2 regions of the Methylobacterium sp. AC315 genome follow, and region 1 is predicted to be linked to the other one. Evidence: predicted binding sites of a transcription regulator. Region 1 holds the regulator's gene; the other holds the start of a gene.

Region 1 (14,942 bases):
CTGGCCTTCGCGTACGGGGACGAGCCGGTTGCACCGGTCCCAGTGGCTGCACCCGAGGCCTCCGCCGCAGCCCAACCGGTCGCCCCGGCCTTCGACGCGCTGACCCTGGCGACCGCGGCGGGCCTGGCCTTCCTGGGCGGGCTGATCCTCAACCTGATGCCCTGCGTCTTTCCCGTCCTGTCGATCAAAGTGCTCGGCCTCGTCCGGCATGCCGGCGAGAGCGCGGCGCGCGTGCGCCTGCACGGCCTCGCCTACACGGCTGGGGTGATGGCGAGCTTCCTAGGCCTTGCAGGCTTGCTGCTCGCCCTCAAGGGCGGCGGGGCCGCGATCGGCTGGGGCTTCCAGCTGCAATCGCCGGCCGTGGTGGCCGGGCTCGCCTATCTGCTGCTCGCCATGGGCCTGAGCCTGTCGGGGGTTGTCCATGTCGGCGGTCGGCTCACCGCCATCGGCGACGGGCTCGCCCGGCGCTCGGGTCTCAGCGGCTCTTTCTTCACGGGCGTTCTCGCGACCCTGGTGGCGACCCCCTGCACGGCACCGTTCATGGGCTCGGCCGTGGGCTTCGCGCTGACCCAGAGCGCCGGCGTCGCGCTCGCGGTGTTCGCAAGCCTGGGCTTGGGCCTCGCCCTGCCCTTCCTGGCGCTGACCCTGTGGCCGCCGGCGCTGCGGGCGCTGCCGCGGCCGGGCGCCTGGATGGAAACCCTGAAGCAGGTTCTGGCTTTCCCGGTCTACGCAACGGTGGCGTGGCTGATCTGGGTCCTGGCCCAGCAGGTCGGCCCGCAGGGGCTTCTGGTGGGGCTGATCGGCCTCGTGCTGGTGGGCTTCGCGGCCTGGGCCTGGGAGCACGGGCGCGTCGCCGCTTCGCGGGTCGGACCCGTCGTCCAGGGCGTCGCGCTGCTGACGGTCGTCGCCGTCGGGGCACTGACCCTGACCCTCGATCGCGACCGGGCCGTGCCCGTCGCCCAGGCCGCCGCAGAGGGCGTCGAGCCCTTCACGCAGGCGCGTCTCGACGCCTTGGTGAACGCGCGGCGGCCGGTCTTCGTGAACATGACCGCCGCCTGGTGCATCACATGCGCGGTCAACGAGACGACCTCGTTGTCCACGAAGGCCGTGCGGGCCGCCATGAAGGATCGGGGTGTGACCTACCTGAAGGGCGACTGGACCAACCAGAACCCCGAGATCACCCGCTTGCTGGAGGCGCATGGGCGCAGCGGCGTCCCGCTGTACCTGCTCTACACGGGCACTGGGGAGGCACAGGTGCTGCCGCAGATCCTCACCGAGGGAACGGTGCTGGCGGCCTTGAAGGCGGTACCGGCCGCCTCCGGTAAGAGCGCAGCGCTGGCACGCTGACCGAGGAGGCAGGCGCGCCGTTCCGCCCCGACGGGCTGGAGGTCTTCAGGCTTCGAGGGAAAACGTCTCGTCGAAGGCGTATCCCGAGCCCCGCACGGTGCGGATCGGGTCGGCCTGCCGGGGGGCGTTGAGCGCCTTACGCAGCCGCCCGACATGCACGTCCACGGTGCGCTCGTCGATGTAGACGTCGTGGCCCCAGACCCCGTCGAGGAGCTGTTCACGGGAAAAAACCCGGCCCGGCGCCAGCATCAGGAATTCGAGCAGCCTGAATTCGGTTGGCCCGAGATGGAGTTCCTCGCCGGCGCGCCGGACCCGGTGGCCGGAGCGGTCGAGCTCGATGTCGCCCGCCGCCAGACGGTCGGCGACGTGGGCCGGCTTGGCCCGACGCAGCAGCGCCCGAACGCGGGCCAGCAGTTCCGGCACCGAGAACGGCTTGACGATGTAGTCGTCGGCGCCGGTCCCGAGCCCGCGGACCCGGTCGCCTTCCTCGCCGCGGGCGGTGAGCATGATCACCGGCAGACGCTCGGTCTCGCGTCGGGCCCGGATGCGGCGGCACAACTCGATGCCCGAGAGGCCGGGCAGCATCCAGTCGAGCAGGACCAGATCGGGCGTGCGCTCGGCCAGGAGCAGTTCGGCGTCGTCACCGCGACTGGCCGAATCCACCAGGAATCCTTCGGCCTCCAGGTTGTAGCGCAGCAGGGTAGTCAGCGCCTCCTCGTCCTCGACGATCAGGACTTGCATGCTCACGTTCGATAACCTGTTCCGAATTCGGCACGCATCGAATCAACCGCGCCGGAGGGCCCGGACGCGCCGATGGTGCGGCAGGGGCCGCGATTCCTCAACCCACGCGCACTCCCACCGGGGCTTTGTCCCGCAGGTGGGAGTGCGCGCTGCGGAGGAACCGCGAACCGCATGTCACGGGGCCGTGGCGGCAGGCCCGACCGTCGCGTAGTTCGACGCGTCGTTCTTCGGCCGCTCGCCCGCCAGCGTCTCACCGGTGGCGAGGTAATGGATCGTCTCGGCGATATTGGTAGTGTGGTCGCCGATGCGTTCGACGTTCTTCGCGCAGAAGAGCAGATGCGTGCAGAACGAGATGTTGCGCGGATCCTCCATCATGTAGGTGAGGAGCTCGCGGAACAGCGAATTGTACAGGGCATCGATCTCGCCATCCCGCTCCCAGACATCGTAGGCCGCCTTGATGTCGCGGCTGGCATAGGCGTCGAGGATATCCTTGAGCTGAGCTTCCGCGAGGTCGCTCATGTGGCGCACGCCGAGCACGATCTTCTGCGCAGGCGCCTGATCGGAGATCGCGACGACCCGCTTGGCGACGTTCTTGGCGAGGTCGCCGATCCGCTCCAGATCGCCGGACACGCGGATTGCCGAGATGGTCTCGCGCAGGTCGATCGCCAGCGGCTGACGCCGGGCGATGAGCAGCACTGCCCGCTCTTCGATGTCACGCTGGAGCGCATCGAGGCGCTTGTCGGCGAGGATCACCGCCTGGGCGAGCGTATCGTCCCGGCGGACGAGGGCATCGGTCGCCTCGGCGGCCATCTTCTCGGCGACGCCGCCCATCTCGGAAATTGAGCGACGCAGGTCATCCAGGTCGGTGTCGTAGGAACTGACGATATGGCCGGGCATGGTGGATCCTTCGATGGCGTCCCGCAAACCTTGATCCGCGAGGTCTGGCGGAAACCCGCCGCTGCGATCACGGATACCGTTGTACGTTTCCCGGTACCCAGTCCCTTGGATAGTTCACGTCATGATGCGGAGCGGAGCAGATTTCGGCACGCGACAAAAACAACCGGAATAGGCCGATGTTCCCAGGTCAACGCAACATGCCTCGGAGTAGCGCCCGGTCGAATTCCGATCGGGCGCGGCTCCGCGTCTTGAGATCGACGCGCAAACATGTGCCGATCCGGTCATCAACTCTTCCGCGAAACTTCCGCGATTGGCTTAACCGAACCGCCCGGTGATGTAATCCTGGGTCCGCTGCTCCACAGGGTTCATGAACATGCGGTTGGTGGGGCCGAACTCGATCAATTCACCCAGGTACATGAAGGCGGTGAACTGCGAGATGCGGGCAGCCTGCTGCATGTTGTGCGTGACGATCACGATGGTGAACTCGTCGCGCAGCTGCTCGATCAGTTCCTCGATGCGGCCCGTGGAGATCGGGTCGAGCGCCGAGGTCGGCTCGTCGAACAGGATCACCTCCGGGCTCTGGGCCACGGTGCGGGCGATGCACAGGCGCTGCTGCTGGCCGCCGGAGAGCCCGGTGCCCGCCTGGCGCAGCTTGTCCTTCACCTCGTCCCAGAGGGCGGCCTTGCGCAGGGACTGCTCCACCCGCCCGTCGAGTTCGGATTTCGGCAGCTTCTCGTAGAGGCGCAGCCCGAAGGCCACGTTGTCGTAGATCGACATCGGGAACGGGGTGGGCTTCTGGAAGACCATGCCGATCCGCGAGCGCAGGTCGTTCAGGTCGACGGACGGGTCGAGGATGTTCTCGCCGTCGAGCATGATCTGACCTTCGGCCCGCTGCTCCGGGTAGAGGCTGTAGATCCGGTTGAAGCAGCGCAGCAGCGTGGACTTGCCGCAGCCGGACGGCCCGATCAGGGCCGTGACCTGGCGGTCGTGGAAGTTGATGTCCACGTTCTTCAGCCCGTGGAAGCTGCCGTAGTAGAAGTTCAGACCCTTCACGGCGATCCGGACCGCACCGCCCTCGTTGGCGTGGTTGCGGGTGAGATCGACCGTGGGGATCGCGGAAGCGGCGTTCATCGTCGTGTCCTCGAGAAGGGTCTTAGCGCGACATCTGCGGCTTGATGACGAGACGGGCGATGATCGACAGCACCAGGATCGTCGCGGTGATGAGGAGCGCCCCGGCCCAGGCGAGGCTCTGCCAGTTCGGATAGGGTGAGAGGGCGAACTGGTAGATCATGACCGGAAGGTTCGCGACGCCGCCCATGAGGTCGGGCGAGAACCACGAATTGTTGTTGAGCGCGGTGAACAGGAGCGGCGCGGTCTCGCCGGCGATGCGGGCCAGCGCCAGGATGATCCCCGTGACGATGCCGGCCGAGGCCGCCCGCCAGGTGACGCTGATGATCACCGTCGAGGGTGGGGCCCCGAGAGCGGCCCCGGCCTCGCGCAGGGTGCCGGGCACCAGGCGCATCATGTCCTCGGTGGTGCGTACGATCACGGGCACGGCGATGATGGCGAGCGCCACGCCGCCGGCCCAGCCAGAATAGGTCCCCATCGGCCGCACCATCAGGGTGTAGACGAACAGGCCGATCAGGATCGACGGCGCCGAGAGCAGGATGTCGTTGAGGAAGCGGATCAGCCCGGCGATCTTCGAGAACCGGCCGTACTCGGCCAGGTAGGTCCCGGCCATGACGCCGACCGGCGTCGCGATCGTTATCCCGATCCCGGTGAGCACCAGGCTACCCAGGATCGCGTTGGCGATGCCGCCGCCCTCGGAGCCGGGGCCCGGGGTCGGGTGCATGAACATGGCGGGCGTGAAGCCCTGCACGCCCTGGATGATCAGCATCAGCAGGATCGAGCCGAGCACCACGGCGCCCACGATCGTGGCGACCAGGCAGGCGGTGCGCAGCACGCGGTCGGCGATCCGCCGGCTGGGGCGGACCCGTCCGGAGCGGCGCGGCGCGGCGGTGTTGAAGGCCATGGGGTTGGACGCGTCCATCGAGAGCCCTCCTCAGGCAGCTTTGACGCGGCGCGTCAGCAGCCGGGCGATGATGAGCACCACGAAGGTGATGATGAAGAGGATGCAGCCCAGGGCCATCAGGGCGTTGAGCTGGAGACCGTCGGCCTCGTTGAACTCGTTGGCGATGCGCGATGCGATGGTCGAGCTCGGGTCGAAGATCGAGGCTGAGAGGCGGTTGGCGTTGCCGATCACGAAAGTCACCGCCATCGTCTCGCCGAGGGCGCGGCCGAGGCCGAGCATGATCGCGCCGATGATCGAGACGGAAGCCTGCGGCACCAGCACGTGGCGGACCACCTCCCAGGTCGTGCAGCCGATGCCGTAGGCGCTCTCGCGCAGAACGGTCGGGATCTGGTCGAGCATGTCGCGGGCGATCGAGGCGATGAACGGCACGATCATGATCGCCAGGATGATGCCGGCGGTGAACACGCCGACCCCGGACGGGACCCGGGCGTAGAACAGCGTGCCGACGATCGGCAGGCCCTCGACGATGTTCGATACCGGGATCTGGACGAAGCGCGCGAAGAGCGGCGCGAACACGAACAGGCCCCACATGCCGTAGATGATGCTCGGCACCGCGGCGAGCAGCTCGATCGTCATCGCCACTGGCTTGCGGGCCCAGCCTGGGCAGAGCTGCGTAAGGTAGACGGCGATCCCCAGGGAGACCGGGACGCCGATCAGGAGTGCCAGCGTGGCGGAGGCCACGGTCCCGATGACGGCGACCAGGGAGCCGTACTGCTCCGTCCCGACGTTCCAGGCGCTGGAGGTCAGGAAGGCGAACCCGAATTCCCGGAAGGCGGGCCAGCCGCCGTAGAGGATCGAGCCCAGGATTCCGGCGAGCACCACGAGCACGAACAGGGCCGCGCCGTAGGAGCAGACCCGGAACAGGGTGTCGAGGTTCCGGCTCGGTCCCTTGCGCGCGGCGGCGGCGCGAGGTCGGGCGAGGGCAATCGTCTCGGTCAAAGCGGACATCCGCGATTCTCTGCGAAGGGAGGCGTGGTAGCGCGGTGCGGGCCGCGATGCGAGGGAGGGGGCCGCGACCCCCTCCCCATCTCACTCACATGTTGAAGACGGGCTTACCGTCCTTGCCCTTCACGGTTTTCCACTCTTCGTGGATCAGAGCGACGACGTTATCCGGCAGCGGCACGTAATCGAGGTCTGAGGCGAGCTTATCGCCGTTCTTATAGGCCCAATCGAAGAACTTCAGCGTATCTGCGGCCTTGGCTGCATCGGCCGATTCCTTGTGGACCAGGATGAAGGTCGCCGCCGTGATCGGCCACGCATCGTCGCCCGGCTGGTTGGTCAGCGAGATACCGAAGCCCGGGGCCGACTTCCAATCGGCGCTGGCGGCGGCGGCCTGGAACGCCTTGTCGTCCGGCTGCGGATACTTGCCGGCCTTGTTCTGCAGCAGGGCGTAAGCGAGCTTGTTCTGCTTGGCGTAGGCGGATTCGACGTAGCCGATGGCGTTCGGCACCTGCTTGACGGTGGCGGTCACGCCCTCGTTGCCCTTGCCGCCCTGCCCGACCGGCCAGGAGATCGTCGTGGCCGCGCCGTATTCCTTCTTCCAGGTCTCGGACGCCTGGGACAGGTAGGTGGTGAAGATGTTGGTCGTGCCCGAGGCGTCCGACCGGTAGACCGGGGTGATGGTGGCGTCCGGGAGCTTCACGCCGTCGTTGAGCTTCGCGATCCGCGGGTCGCTCCACTTGGAGATCTTGCCGGCGTAGATGTCCGCCAGGATGTCGCCGGTGAGCTTCAGCTTCCCGGGCTCGAGGCCGGCGATGTTCACCACCGGCACGACACCGCCCATCACGGTGGGGAACTGGACGAGGCCATCCTTGGCCAGCTGCTCGCCCTTGAGTGGCGCGTCGGTGGCGCCGAAATCAACGGTCTTGGCCTGAATCTGCTTGATGCCGCCGCCGGAGCCGATGGACTGGTAATTCAGTCCGGAGCCGGTCTCCTTGCGGTAGGCTTCGGCCCACTTCGAGTAGACCGGGAACGGGAAGGTGGCACCGGCTCCCGTGATGTCGGCAGCGAGTGCCGCGGACGCCAGCTGAACCGTGGCGAGGCCGACGGCGAGCGCGTAAGCAAAGGGTCTCAAGGGTATCTCCATTGCCGTCGGGCGAGAGCCTGCGCCTCTCCGCCGGCAAGCCCATGCCCGCGGCAGAGCTGTGCGGCCGGTCTTCCAAGAGACCCGGCGCCGGCCGCCCGATGGGCCGGGCGTTACGACAGGGAGATGACATCGGCATGACATCGCGCCGCAGAGACGAAGGCACGGTTTGGCGCGCTGGCGCGTTCAAGCCCGGTGGCGGCATCTCGGCGGTGCTGCCCGTGAGACCAGGAAGGCAGTCGGATCGTGGATGATCAGGGGACCGACGCACAGGAAGGTCCCGATGCGGCATGGCTTGCCCTGCACGCCGACCGCGAGGCCGTAGAGCGCGCGCTGACCCTGGCTCAGGCCCGTCAGCGCTACGGCACCGACGCCGAGGCGATCGCTCAGGCGCGCCACGAGGAGGTCGAACTTCTGGTGGATCTCGACAGGATTCTGACGCAGATCCGGGCGGCGGAGTACCGTCGGCGGCCCGGCTCGCGGCGCTGGTAGCGCCGGGCGAAAGCAATCTTGGTTCGGGCTAATACGGGTCCGGTCGGGGCGCGGCTTCAGCCGACCCGGCGCAGCTCCCGCTCCTTCTGACGCAAGCGCAGGAGCAGTTCCACGTGCGTGTCGGTGATCGGCTGCGTGTCGACGCTGCCTTCATAGACCGTGCGGAGCGTCAGCCCGAGCTGGTGCGTGTCGATCGCCTGCTTGAGGGCCCGACCCGAATGCCCGCGCCCCTCGGACGCGACGATGGACGGCTTCATGTTTTCCTCCCGCCCTTCAACCGCGTGCTCCTGAACCACGGTCCCGGGATGGGATCAGTCTCGCCAGGAATGGTTAACAAAACGTTACGCGCAACTAACGGTTAAGGTTGTTGCGCGTTCATGCATCCGCGCCTTGCAGAAGCTTGGCCGCCGCAGCACGGGCCTCGTCGGTCACCGTGGCGCCGGCCAGCATCCGCGCGATCTCCTCGCGGCGCTCCGCCACCGGTAGGCTCGCCACCCGGGTCGCGACCCGGCCGGCGCCCTTCACGGGGGCCTTGGCGATCAGGAAATGTGTGCTCGCGCGGGCCGCGACCTGGGGGGCGTGGGTCACGGCCACCACCTGGACGGTGGCGGCGAGCCGGGCGAGGCGCAGGCCGATCGCGTCGGCCACCGCGCCCCCGACCCCGGTGTCGATCTCGTCGAAGATCAGGGTCGGGGCGGAGCCCTTGTCGGCGAGCACGACTTTCAGGGCGAGCATGAAACGCGACAACTCGCCGCCGGAGGCGACCTTCATCATCGGGCCGGGTTTCGTGCCGGGGTTGGTCTGCGCCCAGAACTCGACCCGGTCGATGCCGGCGGGATCGCGCGCCTCCGGGTCGGTGACGATCTCGGTGATGAACCGGGCGCGTTCCAGCTTCAGCGGCGGCAACTCGGCCTTCACGGCCGCATCCAAGTGCTTGGCCGCCTTCCGGCGCCCGGCACTGAGCTTCTCGGCCGCCTCCGCGTATTGCGATTCGGCCTTCGCCCTTGCTTGCTCCAGGCCCTCCAGGGCCGCCTCACCGGCATCGAGGCTCGCAACCTCGCCGGCGTAGCGCTCCGCCAGGGCGGCGAGGTCGTCGGCTGGAACGTCGTATTTCCGAGAGGCGGCACGCAGCGCAAAGAGCCGCTCCTCCGCTCGCTCCAGGTCGCGCGGGTCGAACTCGGTTTCCGTGACAGCGGCGTCCAGGACCGCGCGTGCCTCGTCGAGGGCGACCATGGCGGCGTCTAGGGCGTTGACGCAGGGATCGATCAGGGCCGGGAGCTGTCCGGCCCGGCGCTCCAGCTTGCGCAGGGCGGCCGATATGTGCGGCACGCCGGAATGCGGTCCGCCGACGGCGTCGAGCGCCTCGTTCAGCTCGCGGGCGACCTTCTCCGATTGCTGCATGACGCTGCGGCGTTCGGCGAGCTGGGCCTCCTCGCCGTGCTGGGGCGCCAACGTGGCGAGTTCCTCCACGGCGTGGCGCAGGAAGTCGGCCTCCTTGCGGGCCGCCTCGATGCGAGCCCGGTGCTCGGCAAGTTCCGAGCGCGCCGTGCGCACGGCCTTGGCGGCCGTCGCAACCTTGCCAAGCTGGGATTGGAGGCCCCCGAAGGCATCGAGGATCGCCCGGTGGGAGGCCGGGTCGGCCAGCGCGCGGTCGTCGTGCTGGCCGTGGATTTCCACGAGCGCAGCGCCGATCGCCCGTAGAACCTGCACGCCCACCGGCTGGTCGTTGACGAAGGCACGGGTACGGCCGTCGGCCATCTGGGTCCGGCGCAGGATCAGGTCGCCCTCGGTGTCGATCTCGGCCTCGGCCGCGATCCGGCGGGCCGGATGATCAAGGGGGAGATCGAACACCGCGGTGACGCCGCCCTGCGGCTCCCCATGGCGCACGAGTCGACCGTCGCCGCGGCCGCCGAGGGCCAGGGCGAAGGCATCGAGCAGGATCGATTTGCCCGCACCCGTCTCCCCGGTCAGGACGCTGAGGCCTGTCCGGAAATTCAGTTCGAGCCTGTCGATCAGAACGATGTCGCGGATCGCGAGCTGCGCCAGCATGCGGCGGCGGGGATTCCTGAGGGCGGGACCGCAGACATAAGGCCGCCGCGGCGCGGATTCACCCCAAAAATGCGTCGCGCCCCAATTGCGATGCCGCGGGGCCGCGCCGACGAGAAAGGCCCGGAGCGGCGGCTCCGGGCCCTGGGGCGTCTTGAGGCAAGCCGAAGCCCGCCGGCGGCAGGCCGAAGCCTGCCGGATCGGTCACTCGGCCGAGGCGGTCTTGCCCGTCACGGTCCGGTAGATCTTGGACAGGAACGAGGTCTTCTCCTCGCGGGGCTCGAGGCCGCCCTTGGCCAGGAGCGCGTGCGCATCCTTGTACCAGGGGCTGTCCGGGAAGTTGTGCCCCAGCACCGCCGCGGAGTTCTGCGCCTCCTGGGTAATCCCGAGCGCCCAGTACGCCTCGGTCAGGCGCTCCAGCGCCTCTTCCGCATGGCGGGTGGTCTGGTACTTGGCAACGACGTCGCGGAACCGGTTGATCGCGGCCGGGAAGTTGCGCCGCTCCAGGTAATAACGGCCGACCTCCATCTCCTTGCCGGCGAGCTGGTCGCGGGTGATCTGGATCTTCGAGCGGGCATCGGTCGAGTACTCGGACGTCGGGTACTTCTGGACCAGCTCCTGCAGGGCGACCAGCGCCTTCTCGGAGCGGTCCTGGTCGCGGGTCACGTCCGGGATCTGCTTGTAGTTCGACATCGCCATCAGATACTGCGCGTAGGCAGCATCCTTACTGGCCGGGTGGCGCTGCAGGTACCGCTTCGCCGCGCTGATCGCGTCGTCGTACTTCTGGCCCTCGTAATTGGCGTAGGCCGTCATGAGCAGCGCCTTCCGGGACCACTCGGAATACTGGTACTGCTTGTCGAGACTGTCGAATTTCTTGACCGCGCCCTCGTAGTCGCTGTCCTCCAGCTTGGCCAAGCCTTCGCTGTAGAGCTTGTCCGCGGGGACATCCGGCACGACTTCGGGCTTGTACTTTTCGGCGAAGAGGTTGGTCGGGTCGAAGTCGCAGCCGCCGAGGCCCAGGCCGAGAACGGCCACGAAGGGCGCCATGAAGGCAGCCGCCCGGCGATGACGAATGGTGACAGGCATCTGGCGCTCTTTCCCGGGACCGGCGCACGTCCCGCGCCGTCGTGCCATCGCGTGAATGGATCCGGCCCGACCGGGCCGTGCCCGTCGTTCACGGACCGTTAAACCCTGACGCTTGATTCGGGCACGAAAGCGGCAAGGCCGCGGCAGACCGTATCGGTTGCCAGCTGTGTCCCGCAGGTCACAGACTTGGGCTCAGAGATCGCCCGCGAAGGCGGCGATGCCGAGGCCGACGCCGAGTTCCGACAGGACGGCTTCGCGGCGCGAGCCCTGCGCCTCGATGATGGCGTAGTTGGACCGGTCGGCGAAGAGGGCAGAGAGCACCCCGACATTCATCCGGTGGCCGCCGCAATAGGAGCGGTAGGCGCCCTGGATCGGCAGGCCGGCCAGCGCGAGGTCGCCGACCGCATCGAGGATCTTGTGGCGGACGAACTCGTCCGGAAAGCGCAGACCCTCGGGATTGACAACCGCCGTCTCGCCGACCGCGACGGTGTTCTCCAGCGACGCGCCCAGCGCGAACCCGGCCTTCCAGTAGCGCTCCACATCCTTCATCATCCCGAAGGTGCGGGCGCCGGCGATCTCCCGGCGGTAGGTGGCGGAAGACAGGTCCATCGCCTTGCGCGAGCGGCCGATCACCGGGCTGTCGAAATCGATCTCCACATCGAGGCGGAAGCCCCGGTCGATCGGGCGCAGCTCGGCGAAGGCACGGCCGGTCTCGATGCGGACGTGGCGCAGGATCTTCAGCCAGCGGCGCGGGGTGCCGCAGGAGGCGATCCCAGCCGTGTCGATGGCCTGTACGAATTGGAGGGCTGAACCGTCGAGGATCGGCATCTCCGGCCCGTCGATCTCGACCAGGGCGTTGTCGACACCCAGTCCGTAGAGGGCCGACATCAGATGCTCGATGGTGGCGACGGCACCGGTCTCGACGTCACCGATGACGGTGCAGAGTTCGGTGGCGGAGACCAGGGCGTGATGGGCCTTGATCAGGCGGTCGTTGCCGTGGGTGGTGCTGGTCCGAAGAAACGCGATGCCGTGATTGGCCGGAGCTGGGCGGATGGTGATCTCGGCCGGGTTCCCGGAATGGACCCCGACTCCCGAGAGCGTTACCGGCCCCTTCAGGGTCGTCTGTTTATGCGTTCGCATTCATTAGCCCCCGGCCGCGATCAGGTCCGCCATCCCGACCAGGGATGGTGAGGAAACTGTCCGATCCGTCCGCTGCTTGAAGCCCCTACCCGCGCTATCAGGTTGTGTCCCGGAGCGCGTCTCATTGGTCTGGAAGTGTCTATAGCTGCACCGCACAGGGCAGCCAAATCACGGATTCTTACGCTCTGTTACAGACACGCTTGCTGTTGGGAGCGGTTAAAAAGCTGACGGCACAAAGGCTTAAAGCTTGGTTAATGCGTGGCTAACCGGTGGCCGTTCTGTGGCGTGTATGCATCACGCGCCTGGGGATAGCGACTCAATCGTTAACCCCGCTGAGACCCCAGTCCTTGTTCTTCGCAACCAAGGGTTGCTTCGCTGCAGCGCGAAGGGCCAGCGGTTTCCCGCCGGCCCCTCTTTCGTCATCGCGCGCCTCGCGCGTTCAGTTCGCCTGACGGCGGAGGAAGGCCGGAATCTCGAGCTGATCGTCGTCCATCATCCGGGACTGGGGCGCAACGCGTCCCTGGGCATCGAGGCCGCCCTGCGCCGGCCGGTATTGCGGCGCCGCCGGAAGCGGAGCGCGCGGGGCCGCCGGCACGTGGGGCTGGTTCAGCTGGGGCTGGTTCAGCTGGGGCTGCGCCAGCTGGGGCTGGGCCATATGCTGCTGACCCTGGTGGGGCTGCGGCGCCACCGGGCCGGCGGCCCGGGGAGCAGGCACGCCGTCCATGTCTTCGCGCCGTCCGCCGAAGCCGACGGTGGCGAGGCGGCGCAGCAGCGAGGTCCGCTTGGATTCCGGTGCGGCTTCCTCGGCGGCCCGGTTCGCCAGGATCTGGTTCTGGGCGATCGGCGGCAGCTCGTGGATCTGCGGCATGCGCGGGGCGCGGGCGAGCGGCGCGGCCGCGGGGGCGGCCGGACGCGGCGGGACGAACGGGCCGGCCTGGAACTGCGGAGCCGGCTCGGCCTGCTGCTGGGCGGGGGCCGGGACGAACGGCGCGGCGGCCCGCGGCTGGGACGGGGCGAGGACGACCTCGTCGCGGGCGACCGGAGCGGGAGCCTCGAAGCGGGTCTCGGCGCGCATCTCGGGAGCCGGCTGCGGGGCGGCCGGCGCCTGATGCTGTATGGGGGCCTGGGCGATCGAGTCCGTGCGGATGCTCGGAATCGGCGAGGTCGCGCGGGCACGGGCCTCGGCCCGCAGGCGCTCGGCGACTTCGGCGATACGCTGCTCGGTCTCGGCGATCGCCGGGTTGTTCGGCGAGTTGGCCGAGATCAGCAGCGGCTCGATGCCGGTGGCGACGACAGACACCCGGATAATGCCGTCGAGGCTCTCGTCGAAGGTGGCGCCCAGGATGATGTTGGCGTCCTGATCGACCTCCTCGCGGATGCGGGTGGCGGCCTCGTCGAGCTCGTACAGGGTCAGGTCGGAGCCGCCGGTGATCGAGATCAGCAGGCCGCGGGCGCCCTTCATGGAGACGTCGTCGAGGAGCGGGTTGGCGATGGCTGCCTCGGCGGCGCGGTTGGCGCGCTTCTCGCCCGACGCCTCGCCGGTGCCCATCATGGCCTTGCCCATGCCGCGCATGATCGCCCGGACGTCGGCGAAGTCGAGGTTGATCAGGCCTTCCTTGACCATCAGGTCGGTGATGCAGGCGACGCCCGAGTAGAGCACCTGGTCGGCCATCGCGAAGGCGTCGGCGAAGGTGGTCTTCTCGTTGGCGACCCGGAACAGGTTCTGGTTCGGGATCACGATCAGGGTGTCGACCGCGGCCTGCAACTCCTGGATGCCGCTCTCCGCGGTGCGCATGCGGCGCACCCCCTCGAACTGGAACGGCTTGGTGACAACGCCGACCGTGAGGATGCCCATGTCGCGGGCAGTCCGCGCGATGACCGGCGCGGCGCCGGTTCCGGTGCCGCCGCCCATGCCGGCGGTGATGAAGCACATGTGGGCGCCCGAGAGCTGGTCCCGGATCTCGTCGATCACCTCGTCGGCGGCGGCCGAGCCGACCTCCGGGTGTGAGCCGGCGCCGAGGCCCTGGGTCACGCCCAGGCCCATCTGGATCACCCGCTCCGCCTTCGAGGAGGTGAGCGCCTGCGCGTCGGTGTTGGCGACCACGAACTCGCAGCCGAGCAGCCCCGACTCGATCATGTTGTTGACTGCGTTGCCGCCTGCGCCGCCGACACCGAAGACGGTGATGCGGGGCTTGAGTTCCCGGATGTCCGGCGCCTGGAGGGTAATGGCCATGGTGTCGAGCCTCTCGCTTACTCTGCTTTCCGTGCGGCGCTGCGGCGCCGATATTTTTTCGATCCCCCGCCCGTGAAGGCGGCGGTGAAACTCTAGAAGCTCTCTCGGAGCCAGCGCCCGACCCGGCTGATGTACCGGTCCGATCCCGTGGCCGCGAAGGCGCCGTGCCCCCGCGGCTCGAAGTGCTCGGCGTGCGCCACCTGCGGGTAGACCAGCAGGCCGACGGCGGCCGAGAAGGCCGGTCCCTTGGCCGCCTCGGGCAGGCCGCGGATCCCCAGCGGCCGGCCGATGCGGACCTGACCCTGGAGGACGCGCCGGGCGACCTCCGGCAGGCCGACGAGCTGGCTGGCGCCCCCCGTCAGCACCACCCGGCGTCCGGCCTGGGCCGCAAAGCCGGCATCCCGCAGGCGGTCGCGGACCAGTTCGACCACCTCCTCGACCCGCGGCTTGATGATCCGCACCAGCTGCGAGCGCGGGATGTGGGCCGGGGCCTCGCCCTCGTCCTCGCCGACCCCGTGCACGGCGATCATGTCGCGATCGTCGGACGGGGTGGAGAGGGCCGAGCCGTAGAGGGTCTTCAGCCGCTCGGCCGCGGCCATGCGGGTGGAGAGCCCCCGGGCGATATCCATGGTGACGTGGTGCCCGCCGACCGCCACCGCGTCCACGTGGACGAGGTGGCCGCCCGAGAACACTCCGACGCTGGTCGTGCCGCCGCCCATGTCGACGACGCACACGCCCATCTCCGCCTCGTCGTCCACCAGGGCCGAGAGCCCGGCGGCGTAGGG
Region 2 (14,942 bases), on a different contig from region 1:
TCGCCGGCCGAAGCGATCGTCACGTCGGTGCGCACCGGCGCCACGTATCGCGGCGGCCGCCTGGAGCCGGCGCTGGTGGAAGCGTCGTTCGCTTAAACGCGGGGCGTTCGAGCTCCGGTTCACGAGGCATCGCGGCGTAGACGACGTCGCACTGCCAATCGCATGAAGCGAGGGTCCCTCTCTCCCCAGTGGGAGAGAGGGAAGCCGGTCCCGGCCGGCCCTCGCGATCGCGCTTCGCACCCACACAGATCCGGTGCTTTCCCGTGCAGGAAAGGGCCGTCGAGAGTCTCCGATCCATGCGCATCGCCCTCGCGGCCGATAACGGCAATTGGCACAAGGCCCGGCTCCTGGCGGCCCTGCGGGCGCAGGGGGTCGAGCCGGTGCTGTTCTCCCTGGCCGACGTGATCGTGGCCACCGGCGGCGGCGAGCCGCTGCGGGTCCCGGGCTTCTCCGGCGAATTGCCCGGCGGCGTGTTGCTGCGGACCATCGCGGGGGGCACGTTCGAGGCGACCACCATGCGGCTCGGCGTGCTGCACGCCCTGGTCTCGGCGGGCGTGACGGTCTGGAACCCGCCCACGGCCATCGAACGCTCGGTCGACAAGGCGGCGACCTCGCTGCTGATCGCCCGTGCCGGCCTTCCGACCCCGGAGACCTGGGTCGTCTCGAAACGCGAGGCCGCCGCGGAGATCGTGGAGCGGGAAGCCCGCCCCGGCGCACCTCTGGTCCTCAAGCCGCTGTTCGGCTCGCAAGGGGAGGGGCTCGCGCTGATCGAGACGCCCGGGGACCTGCCGGACGAGGAGGCTGTAGCCCGTGTCTACTATCTCCAGCGCTACGTGCCGCGGCGGGACGGGCTGTGGCGCGACTATCGCGTGTTCGTCTGCGACGGACGCGCGATCGCCGGCATGATCCGGGAGGGCGACGGCTGGATCACCAACGTCCACCGCGGGGGCCGGCCGCTGCCCTGGGCCATGCCCCGGGACGCCGCCGAGATGGCCGAGGCCGCCGCCGCCGCGGTCGGGGTCGACTATTCCGGGGTGGACCTGGTGGAGGACGGGGAGGGCGGCTTCTCGATCCTCGAAGTCAATTCGATGCCGGCCTGGTCCGGCCTGCAGACCGTGTGCGACACCGATATCGCCGGCGCTGTCGTGCGCGGTTTCCTGTCCGCCGTCCGGGGCGCCAGCATTCCGCGGCTCGTGGTGGCATGACCGGTCTCGCGCCGGGGCTGATCGGCACGCTCTACCGCGCCGCCTGCCTGGCGGAACTCGACGCGCTGAAACCCGGCAACGTCCACGCCTACGCAGCCGGCCATCGCATGGTCATGGCGGATTTCGTCACCAGCGCCGACGTCTCGGCACCGGGGCTGGCGTGGGCGGGATCAGGCGTCGGTGCGCGGGTCCGCGCCGGGGTCGCGGCCACCCTGGCGGCCGTCGCCCAGAACACCAATCTGGGCATCTTGCTCCTGTGTGCGCCGCTTGCCGTCGCAGCGGAGGGGGGCCGATCGGTCGAAGCGGTGCTGGACACCCTGCAGGCTGACGATTCCGAAGCGGTCTTCGCAGCGATCCGGCTCGCGAACCCGGGAGGCCTCGGCCGGGCCGACCAGCACGACGTATCGGTCGCCGCCCCGGCCTCCCTGCGCGCGGCCATGGCGGAAGCGGCAGATCGCGACCGCATCGCTCGGGCCTATGGCACGGGCTTCGCGGACATCGCAGAGATCGGGCTGCCGGCCCTCGCCGGCGCGCGCGCCGCAGGCCTCGATCCGACCTGGTGCACCACCGCGATCCACCTCGCCTATCTCCGGACCGTTCCGGACAGCCACATCGCCCGCAAGGCCGGCGCACCAGTGGCGGAGTCTGTTCGCCTGGAGGCCGCAGGCTTACTCGACGGTCTCGATCTCGCCACACGTCCGGTCGAGCCGCTGCTGCTCTTCGACGCGTCGTTGAAGGCGCGCGGGCTCAACCCTGGCACCAGCGCGGATTTCACGGTGGCGACCGTGTTCTGGGACGCCCTGACTACGGCAGGCGCCGCCCTGGCGTGATACGCGGATAAGTTCCAGCTTTTCACGGCCCGCGGTCAAAGAAATTCCTCAGATCCAGGGCCTTGCGCGGGTTGTGAGCCGCTGGGTCGCACTGTAGGGTCCGGCGCGCTGTCCGGCCCAACCGGCTCGGCCCAACCGGCTCGTCCGGAGGTTCGGGCGCCGATAACAAGGATGGCTTCCCGGCCGCTGGCATTGTCCGGCGCCGCGGCCCTATTTCGGAATCCAGGGAGAGACACCGAATGGCGAAGATCACCAAGGTTCAGGTTGGCGAAGCCCTCGTCGGCGACGGCAACGAAGTCGCTCACATCGACCTGATCATCGGACCGCGCGGCTCGCCCGCCGAGACGGCTTTCTGCAACGGCCTCGTGAACAACAAGCACGGCTTCACCAGCCTGCTCGCGGTCATCGCGCCGAACCTGCCGTGCAAGCCGAACACCCTGATGTTCAACAAGGTCACCATCAACGACGCCCGTCAGGCCGTCCAGATGTTCGGCCCGGCCCAGCACGGCGTTGCCAAGGCCGTCCAGGATGCCGTCGCCGAAGGCATCATCCCGGCCGATGAGGCCGACGACCTGTTCATCCTGGTCGGCGTGTTCATCCACTGGGAAGCGGCCGACGACGCCAAGATCCAGAAGTACAACTACGAGGCCACCAAGCTCTCGATCCAGCGCGCCGTGAACGGCGAGCCGAAGGCTTCGACCGTCACCGAGCAGCGCAACTCGGCTCAGCACCCCTTCGCCGCCAATTAGATTGGGGACGGTCCTGGACAGAGTGAGCCTCCGCCCGCACCGCGGGGCCTGCTCCAGCGACTGGCTTCTATCTTCTTAGGCCGATAGGCACGACGACAGACGGGACGGCGCAAGCCGTCCCGTTTTTTTTGGTTCCGCAGTCACGCGGTGTGGAAGAGCGCGCTCGGGGCAGCGAAACCTGGGCCCTTCAATCGAGCAGCGTTCAAGCATTCCGTACGATCAGGCCGAGTCCTGGCATCGAGGCGGCCTTGTTGACGAGCATGGCAGCACCGCATAGACGACCGTCCTCATGACAAGCTTGCCGTTCACCGCATCCTATCGCCCGCCCTTTTCATAGCGGCGGCTTGCTTATCTTGCCCAACCGCTGCGTCGTCGGCGGTTGCACTTCATCATGATCCGTCGACCTCGCGTCTGCCCGAGGTCACCGTGTCAGTCTCCCAAGCCACTCAATTCTACCCCGCCGTCGGGGTCATCGGTTTCGGCGCCTTCGGTCGCCTGATCGTCCGGCATCTCGGGCCGCACATGGCGCTGCGCGTCTACGATCCACGCCCGGCCGAGGCCGATTCCCAGACCTACGGCGCCGTGCGGACGGACTTGATCGCGGCGGCACGCTGCTCCGTCGTCATCCTGGCCGTTCCGGTATCCCGCCTGTCCGATGTCGTGGCCGACATTGCCCCTCATCTCCGATCGGGAACGCTGGTGGTCGATGTCGGCTCGGTGAAGATGATCCCCGTCGAGATCATGCGGGCGGGATTACCGGCCGGCGTCGAGATCCTGGGAACCCATCCCCTGTTCGGCCCGCAGAGTGCCGTCGGCGGGATCGCGGGACTGAAGATCGCGGTGTGCCCTGACACCACGGGACGGCACGGGCGTCGTGCTGCGGCTTTCCTCCGGACGGTGCTGAAGCTCAAGGTGATCGTCACGACGCCCGAGGCCCACGACCGCGAGGCCGCGGCCGTGCAAGGCCTGACGCATCTGATCGCGCGGGTGCTCGTCGCCATGGAGCCGCTTCCCACTCACATGACCACGCGAAGCTTCTCACTGCTCATGCAAGCGGTCGACATGGTCCGGCACGACGCCCCCGAAGTGTTCGAGGCGATCGAGCGATCCAATCCGTTTGCCGCTGATGTCCGCCAGCGCTTCTTCAAGCTCGCTGCCCAAGTCGAGGCCGATCTCGCACGCAGAAATCTTTCTGCAGCCGTCGAACAGCCGCCCCTCATGACGGCTCGGACTTCCGCGGGACCGTGAGACGGCCGTGTCATACCAACGAAAAAAGGGGCCGCCTTTCGGCGACCCCCTTCGTCAGATCGATGGTTGGCGTGGACTTAGAAATCCATGCCGCCCATGCCGCCGCCGCCCGGCATCGCGGGGGCGCCGCCATCCTTCTTCGGCGCGTCGGCCACCATCGCCTCGGTGGTGACCAGCAGGCCGGCCACGGAAGCGGCGTCCTGCAGGGCGGTACGGACGACCTTGGCCGGATCGACGATACCGGCCTGGATCATGTCGACATACTCTTCGGTCTGGGCGTTGAAGCCGTAGGTCTCCGAGGAGGTGTTGTCGGTGATCTTGCCGACGACGATCGAGCCTTCCACGCCTGCGTTCTGGGCGATCTGACGGATCGGGGCCTCAAGCGCCTTCAGCACGATCTTGATGCCGGCCTGGACGTCCGGAACATCGCTCTTCAGCGCGGCGACCGCCTTCTTGGCACGCAGCAGTGCAGTGCCGCCGCCCGGGACGATGCCTTCCTCGACAGCCGCGCGGGTGGCGTTGAGGGCGTCGTCGACGCGGTCCTTCTTCTCCTTGACCTCGACCTCGGTCGCGCCGCCGACGCGGATCACCGCGACGCCGCCCGCGAGCTTGGCCAGGCGCTCCTGCAGCTTCTCGCGGTCGTAGTCCGAGGTGGTCTCCTCGATCTGCGCCTTGATCTGCGAGATTCGGCCCTCGATGTCGGTCTTCTCGCCGACGCCGTCGATGATCGTGGTGTTCTCCTTCTCGATGCGCACCCGCTTGGCGCGGCCGAGCATGTCGAGCGTCACGTTCTCGAGCTTGATGCCGAGGTCCTCGGCGATCATCTGGCCCTTGGTCAGGATCGCGATGTCTTCGAGCATCGCCTTGCGGCGGTCACCGAAGCCCGGCGCCTTCACGGCCGCGACCTTCAGGCCGCCGCGCAGCTTGTTCACCACGAGGGTGGCCAGCGCCTCGCCCTCGATGTCCTCGGCGATGATCAGCAGCGGCTTGCCGGTCTGCACCACGGCCTCGAGCACCGGCAGCATCGCCTGCAACGACGACAGCTTCTTCTCGTGGATCAGGATGTAGGGATCCTCGAGCTCGGCGACCATCTTCTCCGCGTTCGTGATGAAGTACGGGGACAGGTAGCCGCGGTCGAACTGCATGCCCTCGACGACGTCGAGCTCGGTCTCGGCCGTCTTGGCCTCCTCGACCGTGATCACGCCCTCGTTGCCCACCTTCTGCATGGCGTGGGCGATCATCTCGCCGATCTCCTTGTCGCCGTTGGCGGAGATCGTGCCGACCTGGGCGACCTCGTCGGAGGTCGAGACCTTCTTGGCGCGCGCGATGATGTCCTTCACCGCAGCGGCGGTGGCGAGGTCGATGCCGCGCTTCAGGTCCATCGGGTTGATGCCGGCGGCGACGTACTTGGCGCCTTCACGGACGATGGCCTGGGCCAGCACGGTGGCGGTGGTGGTGCCGTCACCCGCGATGTCGTTGGTCTTCGAGGCCACTTCGCGCACCATCTGGGCGCCCATGTTCTCGAACTTGTCGGCGAGCTCGATCTCCTTGGCGACGGTGACGCCGTCCTTGGTGATGCGCGGGGCGCCGAAGCTCTTCTCGATCACGACGTTGCGGCCCTTCGGGCCCAGCGTCACCTTCACCGCGTCGGCAAGGATATCGACGCCGCGCAGCATCTTATCGCGGGCGTCGGCGGAGAAACGAACGTCTTTCGCTGCCATGGTTTGCCTCTTGTGGTTGGGTTGGACCCCAAGGCCTCAGGTGGCCTCAAAGGGTTGGAACGGGCGATCCGATCAGGCGGCGACGACGCCCATGATGTCGGATTCTTTCATGATCAGGAGGTCCTGACCGTCGATCTTGACCTCGGTGCCGGACCACTTGCCGAACAGGACGCGGTCCCCCGCCTTCACGTCGAGCGCGTTGACGCGGCCCTGCTCGTCGCGAGCGCCGGGACCGACGGCGACGATCTCGCCTTCCTGCGGCTTCTCCTTGGCGGTGTCCGGAATGATGATGCCGCCCTTGGTCTTCTCCTCGCCCTCGATGCGACGGACGACCACGCGGTCGTGCAGCGGACGGAACTTCATGAGCTGCCCTCTTGCTTCAGGTCTGCAGTTGGCGTTGATGCGGCGTGCGCGGCCGCTCCCAAGCCCGACTGTTAGCACTCTGTCTTGGCGAGTGCCAATGACGGCGGCGAGTTAGCTCTCGTGCGGCTTGAAGTCAAGACTGTCGCACCCGCGCGCGACGGCGCGATGACCCGGCATCGGCCCTGATTTCCCCTAGGATAACGCGCCCTCATGCTGAGCCTCCACGGACCCGAAGGCGCGGTGACGCCTGAACGCGGCGGCCCAATTCCCGGCAATGCCGTCTGGCTCGATCTGAACGACCCGAGTTCCGAGGAGGCCGCCGCCGTGGAAGCGGCCACCGGCCTGCGCGTACCGTCCCGGGCCGCACTGTCGGAGGTGGAATCCTCCAGCCGGCTGCGGCGCGTGAAGGGCGGGCTGTCGCTCTCGACGCCGATGATCACCTTCGAGCGCAGTGATTCCCAGTTGAAACCGCTGGGGTTCCTCCTGTCGAAGGATCACCTCGTCACGATCCGGTTCCACGACATGCGCGCGATCGACTCGTCGGAGAAGCGCATCGCCGACGGCGACGGCAGCGTGACGCCGAGCGAGATCTTCCTCGTGATCCTGGAGGAGTTGGTCGACAGCCTCGCGGACGCCCTGGAGGACATGGCCTCCGAACTCGACACGCTGTCCACGCGGATCTTCGACTTCGATGTCCGCGGCGCCGATCGCCGTCGGCTGGAAAGCCCGCCGCCCCGCCGCCGCGACCTGGCGCTGCGGCGGATCCTGCGCGGCATCAGCAACCGTGGGAAGGTTCTCGGGAAGATCCGCGCGAGCCTGCTCGGCCTGGAGCGGATCGTGCCGTTCGTGTCGGCCGCTTGCGAAGGGCTCGGCCTGCCCGGCGACGGTCGCTTCGAGACGATCCGGCGCGACATCGACTCCCTGGACGAGTTCGAGACGCGGCTTGCCGAGAACGTTCAGTTCCTCCTCGACGCCACATTGGGGCTCATCAACATCGAGCAGAACAACGTCTTCCGGGTACTGACGGTGGTGTCTGTGGTTGGTGTGCCGCCGACGCTGATCGCCTCGATGTACGGCATGAACTTCAAGCACATGCCGGAGCTGGACTGGGCCTACGGATATCCCTACGCCCTCGCGCTTATTTTGATCAGCGCTCTTGCTCCAATTGTATATTTCCGAAGCCGCGGGTGGTTCTGATATTCGTCAGCTTAAAAGGCAAAAGCTGTCTTTAATACAAATCTAAGCCTCTGCCAATCAACTATTACAACTTACTTTGATTGAATATTTCATTTGACGCGCTCTCAATGCAGGCTTCGGTTTCAAAGACTGTCGAATTATATAAAATTTAACCCAATCTCGGCCATATGCTCGCAGGAGCAGCGTGGACACCGATATGTTCAAGAGAACCGTCTATAACGAGGCGCAGGCCAAGCTTGACGCCCTGGACCGGTCGTTGGCGATCATCGAATTCTCGATGGACGGGCAAGTCCTGAGTGCCAACCACAACTTTTTGCACCTGATGAAGTACACCCTTGCGGATGTACAAGGCAAACATCATCGCATCTTTGTCGAACCGATGGCTGCCAAGTCGCCAGAGTACACGGAGTTCTGGTCGAAGCTGAAGGACGGTCAGTACGTCACCGGCGAATTCCTGCGGATCGACAAGAACGGCACGGAGGTCTGGCTGGAGGCGACCTACAACCCCGTCCTCGACGCGCGCGGCAAGCCGGTGAAGGTGGTCAAGTTCGCGGCCGACATCTCGGCCAAGAAGAACGATATCGATCGGCTGATGTCGATGATCGACAACATGCCGGTCGCGGTGATGACCGCCGATCCCCGCAACGAGTTCAAGATCAACTACCTGAACGCGACCTCGCGCCGGACCCTCGGGCCGCTGGAGCAATGGCTGCCGATCAAGGTCGACGAGATGCTCGACCACTCCTTCGACGTGTTCCACAAGAACCCGCGTCACCAGCGTAACATGCTGGCGGATGCGAGCCGGCTGCCGCACCGGACCAAGATCAAGGTCGGGCCGGAGACCCTCGATCTGCAGGTCACCGCCGTCAACGACCGGAAGGGCAATTACATCGGACCGATGCTGACCTGGGCCGTCGTATCCGCGCAGGTGAATATGTCCACCGACGTCAGCCGTGTCGTCGATGCCGTGGGTTCGGCGATCCGCGAGATGCAGCATTCGGCCGAGGGGCTGACGCAGTCGGCCGATTCCGCTCGGCAGAAGGCCTCGTCCGTGGCGGCGAACTCCGAGCAGATGAACGGCGCAATCCAGGAGATCTCGGGTCAGGTCGGACGGGTCTCCGAGCGCGCCCGCCAGATCGCGGTGCAGGCCGAGACCACGGACGCGACGATGCGGCAGCTCGCCGAGAACGCCCGGGAGGTCGACGCGGTGGTCGGCATGATCAAGTCGATCGCCGGGCAGACCAACCTCCTGGCGCTGAATGCCACGATCGAGGCCGCGCGGGCGGGCGCCGCCGGCCGGGGCTTCGCGGTGGTGGCGAGCGAGGTCAAGGCTCTGGCCGAGCAGACCGCGAAGGCCACCGGCGAGATCACCCAGCAGGTTGCGGCGATCCAGAGCGCAACCGGCGAGGCGGTCGGAGCGATCGAGATGATCACCGCCGCCGTCGCCGAGCTCTCGACGCTGACCCTGGCGATGGCGAGCGCTGTCGAGGAGCAGGCGGTCTCGACGCACGAGATGTCCGGCAATATCGGCGGCGTTTCGCAGGCCGCCAATGCCACCGGTCAACTGGCGGAAGCTGTCCTGGGAGTCGCCGAGAGCCTCGCCGGACACTCAGCGGATCTCTCGGAGAGTGTCACGCGGTTCATGAAATCCGCCTGACCTGGATCACGCGCGAGCCGCGGCGTGAAACGCGCACGCGGTTTGCAACGTATCGGCGGTTCGGACTGTCCGGATGGAGCTGAACCGATTCCCCACGCCGTCATCACGCTCCGCAGCCTCACAAGGTCTTGGCGGACAACCCTCATCGCCGTGGCGTCCTGCGCTCCGGCTTTCGCATTGGCCGAACCGGCGGGCCTGGAACCGCCGCCCGGCAGCGTGGCGATCGCGCGTCTCGCCGCCCGGGGCGTGCAGGTCTATGCCTGCATCGCTGCCGAGAACGGCCCGGCCTGGGGCCCCGCCAAACCCGAGGCCGAACTCGTCCAGCCGGATGGAAGCACGGTCGGGCGCCACTTCGAGGGACCGGTCTGGGAGGCGCAGGACGGATCCCGGGTGCTCGGTACCGTCATCGCTCAGGTGCCCGCACCGCGACCCCAGGCGGTCGCGTGGCTGCTACTCTCCGGCCGGACGTCCGGAACCGGGTTGCTCGCCGGAACGCAGTATGTCCTGCGCAGCGACACAGTCGGCGGTGAGAAACCGCAGGGCGTCTGCATGCCGGGCCAGACGGCGCGGGTGCCCTACAGCGCGACCTACACCTTCTATCGCTGACGTCTCACGGCGCTCGTTCACACGGCCCCACCCGCGGCGAGGCGATATTTCGAACTGTCACGCGCGCTCCCGTCAATCCCGCGCCAGCTGCGCTCGGCCGATGGTGAAGACCCGTCCATCCCCGAGCAGATGGGCCGTGAACCCATTGGGGAATAGGCCGTCGATGGCCCGGTCGCGGACGTTCAGCCCGCCCGCGTAGGCACCGAAGGCGGGCATCACCAGGCGGGTGCCGTCGGTGACGAAGCAGCGGCGGCGGACCGCCCGACCGCGCATGGCGACCTTTCCGCAGGGATGGAGATGGCCGGCGATCTCACCGGGGACCGGTTCGCCGCTCGGCTCGTGACGCAGGATCAGGCCGCCCAGGGTTAGCGCGTCGGCGTAGCGGCCGCCGACGCCCTCGCTAACCGCCGCGTCGTGATTGCCCGCGATCCAGACCCAGTCCCGGCCCTCCTGCAAAGCCGACACCATGGCCCGGTCGCCGGGCTCCATCCGCTCCGGGCCGCGGACATCGTGGAACGAATCCCCGAGCGCGACCACGCGCGCCGGATCGTGGCGCACCACCGCCTCGTGGAGGCAGGCGAGGGTCTCGCGGGTGTCGTAAGGCGGCAGGAACTGGCCGGTGCGGGCGGCGTAGGACGACCCCTTCTCCAGATGGAGATCGGAGACGATCAGCGTGCGGTGCTCGGGCAGCCACACGCCGCCACACAGATCGAGCACCAGGGTCTCGCCCGCCAGCAGCAGGGTCGGGTGCTTGTGAGTCTTCTCGAGTCTCAGGCCGGCCGCCAAGATCGCATCCTCGGTCTCGATGGGGGAGGGCGGATCGACGGTCAGGACAGGGCTTCCTGAAGAAGCTCCGCCTCGGCCTCGGCCAGGATCTCGTCGGCCCCCTCACCGTAGACCCGTTCGCGCCCGATCTCGAGCATCACGGATACGGAGAGCGGCGAGACTCGATCGAGAGCCTTATGGATGATTCGCCCCTGAATGCGCTCTAGCATCATGCCGAGGCGCCTCACGTCGAGGAGTCCGGTTGCCGCATCCTGTCGCGCGGCGCGCAGCAGGAGATGGTCGGGCTGGTGCTTGCGCAGCACGTCGTAGATCAGGTCCGTGGAGATCGTGACCTGGCGACCGGACTTCTTCAAGCCGGGATGATGGCGCTCGATCAGGCCGGCGATCACCGCGCATTGCCGGAACGTGCGCTTCATCATCGCCGATTCATCGAGCCACGCCTCGAGGTCGTCGCCCAGCATGTCGACCGCGAACAGGTCGCCGATGAAGTCGGGGTCCAGCGCGGCCCGCTCCGAAACATCGCGGGTCGTCCAGATCGCGATGCCGTAATCGTTGGCTGCGAACCCGAGCGGGCGCAGGCCATCACGCTCCATCCGCCGTGTCAGCAGCATGCCGAGCGTCTGATGCGCCAGCCGTCCCTCGAACGGAAAGGCCGTGAGGTAGTGCCGCTTGCCCCGAGGGAAGGTCTCTACCAGCAAGTCGCGCTCGCCCGGCAGCACGGAGCGGCGGCGCTGCTGCAGCAGGTACTCGCCGATCTGCTTCGGCAAGCGATCCCAGGCGAACGGGTCGGCGATGATCGCCCGGACCCGCTCGGCCAGGAAGGTCGAGAGCGGGAATTTCGCACCGGCATAAGAGGGAATCGCAGGATCGGTCCCCAGTGGCGCGCGGGTCACCAGGGCCTCGTCCTCGGCCAGGCCCTCGAAGCGCAGAGTCTCGCCCGCAAACAGGAACGTGTCGCCGATCGTCAACGTATCGGCGAACTCGTCCTCGATCTCCCCGAGCACCCGGCCGCCCTTCGGCAGGACTGTGCCGGGCTTGCCGCGCAAGGTCCGTCCGAGCCTCACCCGGACCCGCGCCGCCTCGACGATCGTGCCGACATTCATGCGGTAGGCTTGCGCCGTCCGGGCATCGCGCACGCGCCACAAGCCGTCGGGCCCACGCAGGATCTTGGCGAAACGCTCGTAGGCACGCAGGGCGTAGCCGCCGGTCGCGACGTAATCGACGACCTGCTCGAACGATTCCCAAGTCAGGCTGGCATAGGGTGCTGCGGAGACGATTTCGTCGTAGAGGCCGACCGGATCGAAGGCGTCGGCGCAGGCCATACCGAGCACGTGCTGGGCGAGCACGTCGAGGGCGCCGAGCCGCGCGTCCGGGGTGTCCTGCGCGGCCGCCTCGACGGCATCGAGGGCCGCCTGGCACTCCAGCATCTCGAAGCGGTTGCCGGGTACGAGATAGGCCTTCGACGGCTCGTCCATCCGGTGGTTGGCCCGTCCGATCCGCTGCATGATCCGGCTCGCGCCCTTGGGAGCCCCCACGTTGACCACGAGATCGACGTCGCCCCAATCGATCCCGAGGTCGAGGGTCGCGGTGCAGACGATCGCCCGCAAACGTCCCTCCGCCATGGCGGCCTCGACCCGTCGCCGCTGCTGCGCGTCGAGGGAGCCGTGATGGATCGCGATCGGTAGCGCGTCCTCGTTGAGACGCCACAGTTCCTGGAACGTGTACTCGGCCTGGAGCCGGGTGTTGACGAAGACCAGGGTCGTCCGGTGCTCTTTGATCAATGCGTAGATCGCCGGCATCGAGTGCCAAGCGGTGTGCCCCGAAATCGGCAGCGACCGTCCGAGATCGAGCAGGCGCAAGTCGGCCTTGGCGCCGCCTTGGACGGTCACGAGGTCAGCCATGCAGGGTTCTGCGCTGCCTTCCTCCCCTAAGGAGGCGGGTAGACCGGCCGTAAGACCGGTTCGGGAAAGCGAAGCGCCGCCGGAGACGTCCCGACCGGCTTCCTCTTCTGAGCTGTCGCTCGGCTCCTTTTTCCGATTGCTGCGCAGGGTACCTTTTCCCACACAGGGAAGAGGAGGCTTCTGCACCTGCGGCACCAGATACTTCCGCAGCTCATCCGGCTCGCGCACGGTGGCGGACAATCCGATCGCCGCCAGATCCGGGGCGAGGCGGTGCAGCCGGGCGAGCGCCAGGGAAAGCAGATCCCCGCGTTTCGAGGTCACGAGGGCGTGCAGCTCGTCGAGGATGACGCAGCGCAATCCCGCGAAGAATTCGGCGGCGTCGCGATGGGCGATCAGAAGCGCCAGTTGCTCGGGCGTCGTCAGCAGGATGTCGGGCGGGCGGCTGATCTGGCGAGTCCGCTTGTGCGCCGGGGTATCGCCGGTGCGGGTCTCGACGCGCACCGGGAGGCTCATCTGGGCGATCGGCGCGTCCAGGTTGCGGGCGATGTCGACCGCCAGGGCCTTGAGCGGCGAGACGTAGAGGGTATGCAGGCCTCTTGAAGCCTTGGCCTCGGCTTTGGTGGCCCCCCGTTCCGAGAGGGCAACCAGGCTCGGCAGGAATCCCGCCAGCGTCTTACCGGCCCGCACCGGCGATCCGAAGCAGGTCGAGCTGGTGCGGACGCGGCGTCCAGCCACGCGCCGCGAACCACGCCCGGAAGGCCTCCGGCAGGATCTCGGATCGATCGCTCAGGCCAGGGCCATCAGGAAGCGGTCGATCAGTTCCAGGGCACGCTCGCTCATCGGGCCGGGGTACCGGGCGAAGACATGGCAACCGCCGGGATAGATGGCGGTGTGGCCGCCATTGCCGGCGGCGGCCCAGCGCGCAGACATGTACAGCGTGTCGTCGAGGAGCGGATCCGCGGTCCCGATGGTGAACAGGGCCGGCGGTAGACCTTTCAGGTCGGCATAGATCGGCGACACGTCCGGACGTCGCCGGTCGATCCCCTCGCGGACGTAGCCGTCGGCGAACTTGGTGAGATCGAGGGTGTTCACGACGAGGCGCTCGTCACCCCAATTGCGCACCGACGGGGTCAGGCCGAGATCGTAGAATCCCGCGTTGAGGTTGGCGCCCCGGAACGCGCGCGGCTGGTTGTGCCGGTCCCGAAGGCGCAGCAGCACCATCACGGCGAGATGCGCGCCGACCGATTCGCCGCCGATCGTCAGCGCATGGATGCCGAACTCCAACCGTCCGGGTCCCGCCAGCCAAAGGGCGGCGGCCTCGCAATCGAGCAGCGCGGCCGGATAAGGATGCTCGGGGGCAAGGCGGTACTCCACCGACAGCACGACGAAGCCGCAGGCGTCGGCGATGCGCTCGAGCCAGGGATCCTGTTCGTCGGCCGCGCCCCAGACCCAGCCGCCCCGGTGGATGTGGAGATAGGCGCCGCGCACCTTCGTGTCGGCCTTCGGGCGGATCACGCGGAGCTTGAGCGGCCCGCTGGGCCCCTCGATCGTCATCCATTCCGCCCGGGCGCTGTGCGGCATCGCCGGGGCCGCCTTGGTCCCGGCGCGACGGCGGGCACGAACCTCCTCGATCGGAAACGACCAGGGATCGGGCAGGGCGGCGTGCGCCGCGACGATCTCGGCATTGAGCCGAAGCGTCTCGGGATCGATCGTCGCCGGGTCGAACAAGGCGTGGTCGATCATGTTGGGTCTCGTCCCGTCGGCGCTGTCCCGCGGCCATTCCCGGCATCTTGGCGGGACGGCTCTCGCTTGCCATCTCGGGTCCGTGGGTGAAACCCGCTAACGCCCGATCCGGGATCCGGTTTCGACGCGGTGTTGTGTGCCGGCCACGGTTCCGCCCGTTTCCTCGCCGATCCCGACCCTTTCTGGCTTCATGAGGACGCGATGCTCGTCGATCACGACCGGCGCCGGCAAGGCGCTCCGCCGCCGAACGCCGCATACGGGGCTGAGACCTACCAGCGGCGGCCCTCGGCGCTGCACCGATTCCTGGGTGGCTCGCCGGCCGGAGTCTTCCTGCGCCTGCTGTTCCTATCGGTCCTGGTCGGCGCCTTCATGTCGATGCTCGGCCTGACGCCTGGCCGGCTATTCTGGCACGTCTACGACTCGGCCCGGGCGCTCCTGGAGATCGGCCTCGCCTCGCTGCACGATTTCGGCGGCTGGATCGTCGCGGGCGCCGTGGTCGTCATCCCGCTCTGGCTGCTCTCGCGACTCTTCGCGACGTCGCGCTGACCGGACCGCGCATGGTCCGGCTCGGCTAAGGTCGCGGCATGACGCATCCGCCCACCGCCCCGGTCCTGCCGACGCATCGCCGCGTATTGGCACTGGCCCTGCCGATGACGCTCGCCAATGTCACGACGCCGATGCTCGGCTTCGTCGGCGCGGCGGTGATCGGCCGGCTCGGCGATGCGGCCCTGCTCGGCGCGGTTGCGCTGGGCGCCGTCATCTTCGATGCCATCTTCTGGTCGTTCGGGTCCCTACGCATGGCAACCGCGGGACTGACCGCCCAGGCGGTCGGGGCCCGGGAGGGCATCGAGGTCGACCGTATCCTGGCCCGAGCGCTGATGGCCGGCGCCGCGATCGGCCTGAGTTTGGTCGTGCTGCAATGGCCGATCGCGCACG

What was found. The regulator PhoB, encoded in region 1, activates phosphate uptake and scavenging genes when phosphate is short. The targets are predictions, from matches to a motif close to TGTCATNNANCTGTCAT.
Region 2: AC0IY0_RS10350 (CorA family divalent cation transporter) is a predicted target of PhoB. The motif match lies at 6,271-6,287, and genes of this name have one in related genera.

What each region holds. Positions count from the first base shown of each region.
Region 1 covers NZ_CEEDEA010000001.1:78,475-93,416, reverse strand. The annotation lists gene AC0IY0_RS00425 (protein-disulfide reductase DsbD family protein) at 1-1,347, shown strand, start outside; gene phoB (phosphate regulon transcriptional regulator PhoB) at 1,393-2,088, opposite strand; gene phoU (phosphate signaling complex protein PhoU) at 2,263-2,985, opposite strand; gene pstB (phosphate ABC transporter ATP-binding protein PstB) at 3,301-4,116, opposite strand; gene pstA (phosphate ABC transporter permease PstA) at 4,139-5,035, opposite strand; gene pstC (phosphate ABC transporter permease subunit PstC) at 5,048-6,025, opposite strand; gene pstS (phosphate ABC transporter substrate-binding protein PstS) at 6,111-7,151, opposite strand; gene AC0IY0_RS00390 (hypothetical protein) at 7,407-7,652, shown strand; gene AC0IY0_RS00385 (hypothetical protein) at 7,709-7,909, opposite strand; gene recN (DNA repair protein RecN) at 8,028-9,701, opposite strand; gene AC0IY0_RS00375 (outer membrane protein assembly factor BamD) at 9,903-10,784, opposite strand; gene lpxC (UDP-3-O-acyl-N-acetylglucosamine deacetylase) at 10,977-11,924, opposite strand; gene ftsZ (cell division protein FtsZ) at 12,364-14,157, opposite strand; gene ftsA (cell division protein FtsA) at 14,250-14,942, opposite strand, start outside.
Region 2 covers NZ_CEEDEA010000005.1:43,349-58,290, reverse strand. The annotation lists gene mch (methenyltetrahydromethanopterin cyclohydrolase) at 1-96, shown strand, start outside; gene AC0IY0_RS10380 (ATP-grasp domain-containing protein) at 297-1,205, shown strand; gene AC0IY0_RS10375 (triphosphoribosyl-dephospho-CoA synthase) at 1,202-2,035, shown strand; gene fae (5,6,7,8-tetrahydromethanopterin hydro-lyase) at 2,275-2,784, shown strand; gene AC0IY0_RS10365 (prephenate dehydrogenase) at 3,211-4,032, shown strand; gene groL (chaperonin GroEL) at 4,110-5,753, opposite strand; gene groES (co-chaperone GroES) at 5,826-6,116, opposite strand; gene AC0IY0_RS10350 (CorA family divalent cation transporter) at 6,327-7,313, shown strand; gene AC0IY0_RS10345 (methyl-accepting chemotaxis protein) at 7,510-8,970, shown strand; gene AC0IY0_RS10340 (DUF3455 domain-containing protein) at 9,187-9,576, shown strand; gene pdeM (ligase-associated DNA damage response endonuclease PdeM) at 9,649-10,362, opposite strand; gene AC0IY0_RS10330 (ligase-associated DNA damage response DEXH box helicase) at 10,404-12,998, opposite strand; gene AC0IY0_RS10325 (alpha/beta hydrolase) at 13,050-14,006, opposite strand; gene AC0IY0_RS10320 (DUF6460 domain-containing protein) at 14,208-14,552, shown strand; gene AC0IY0_RS10315 (MATE family efflux transporter) at 14,591-14,942, shown strand, end outside.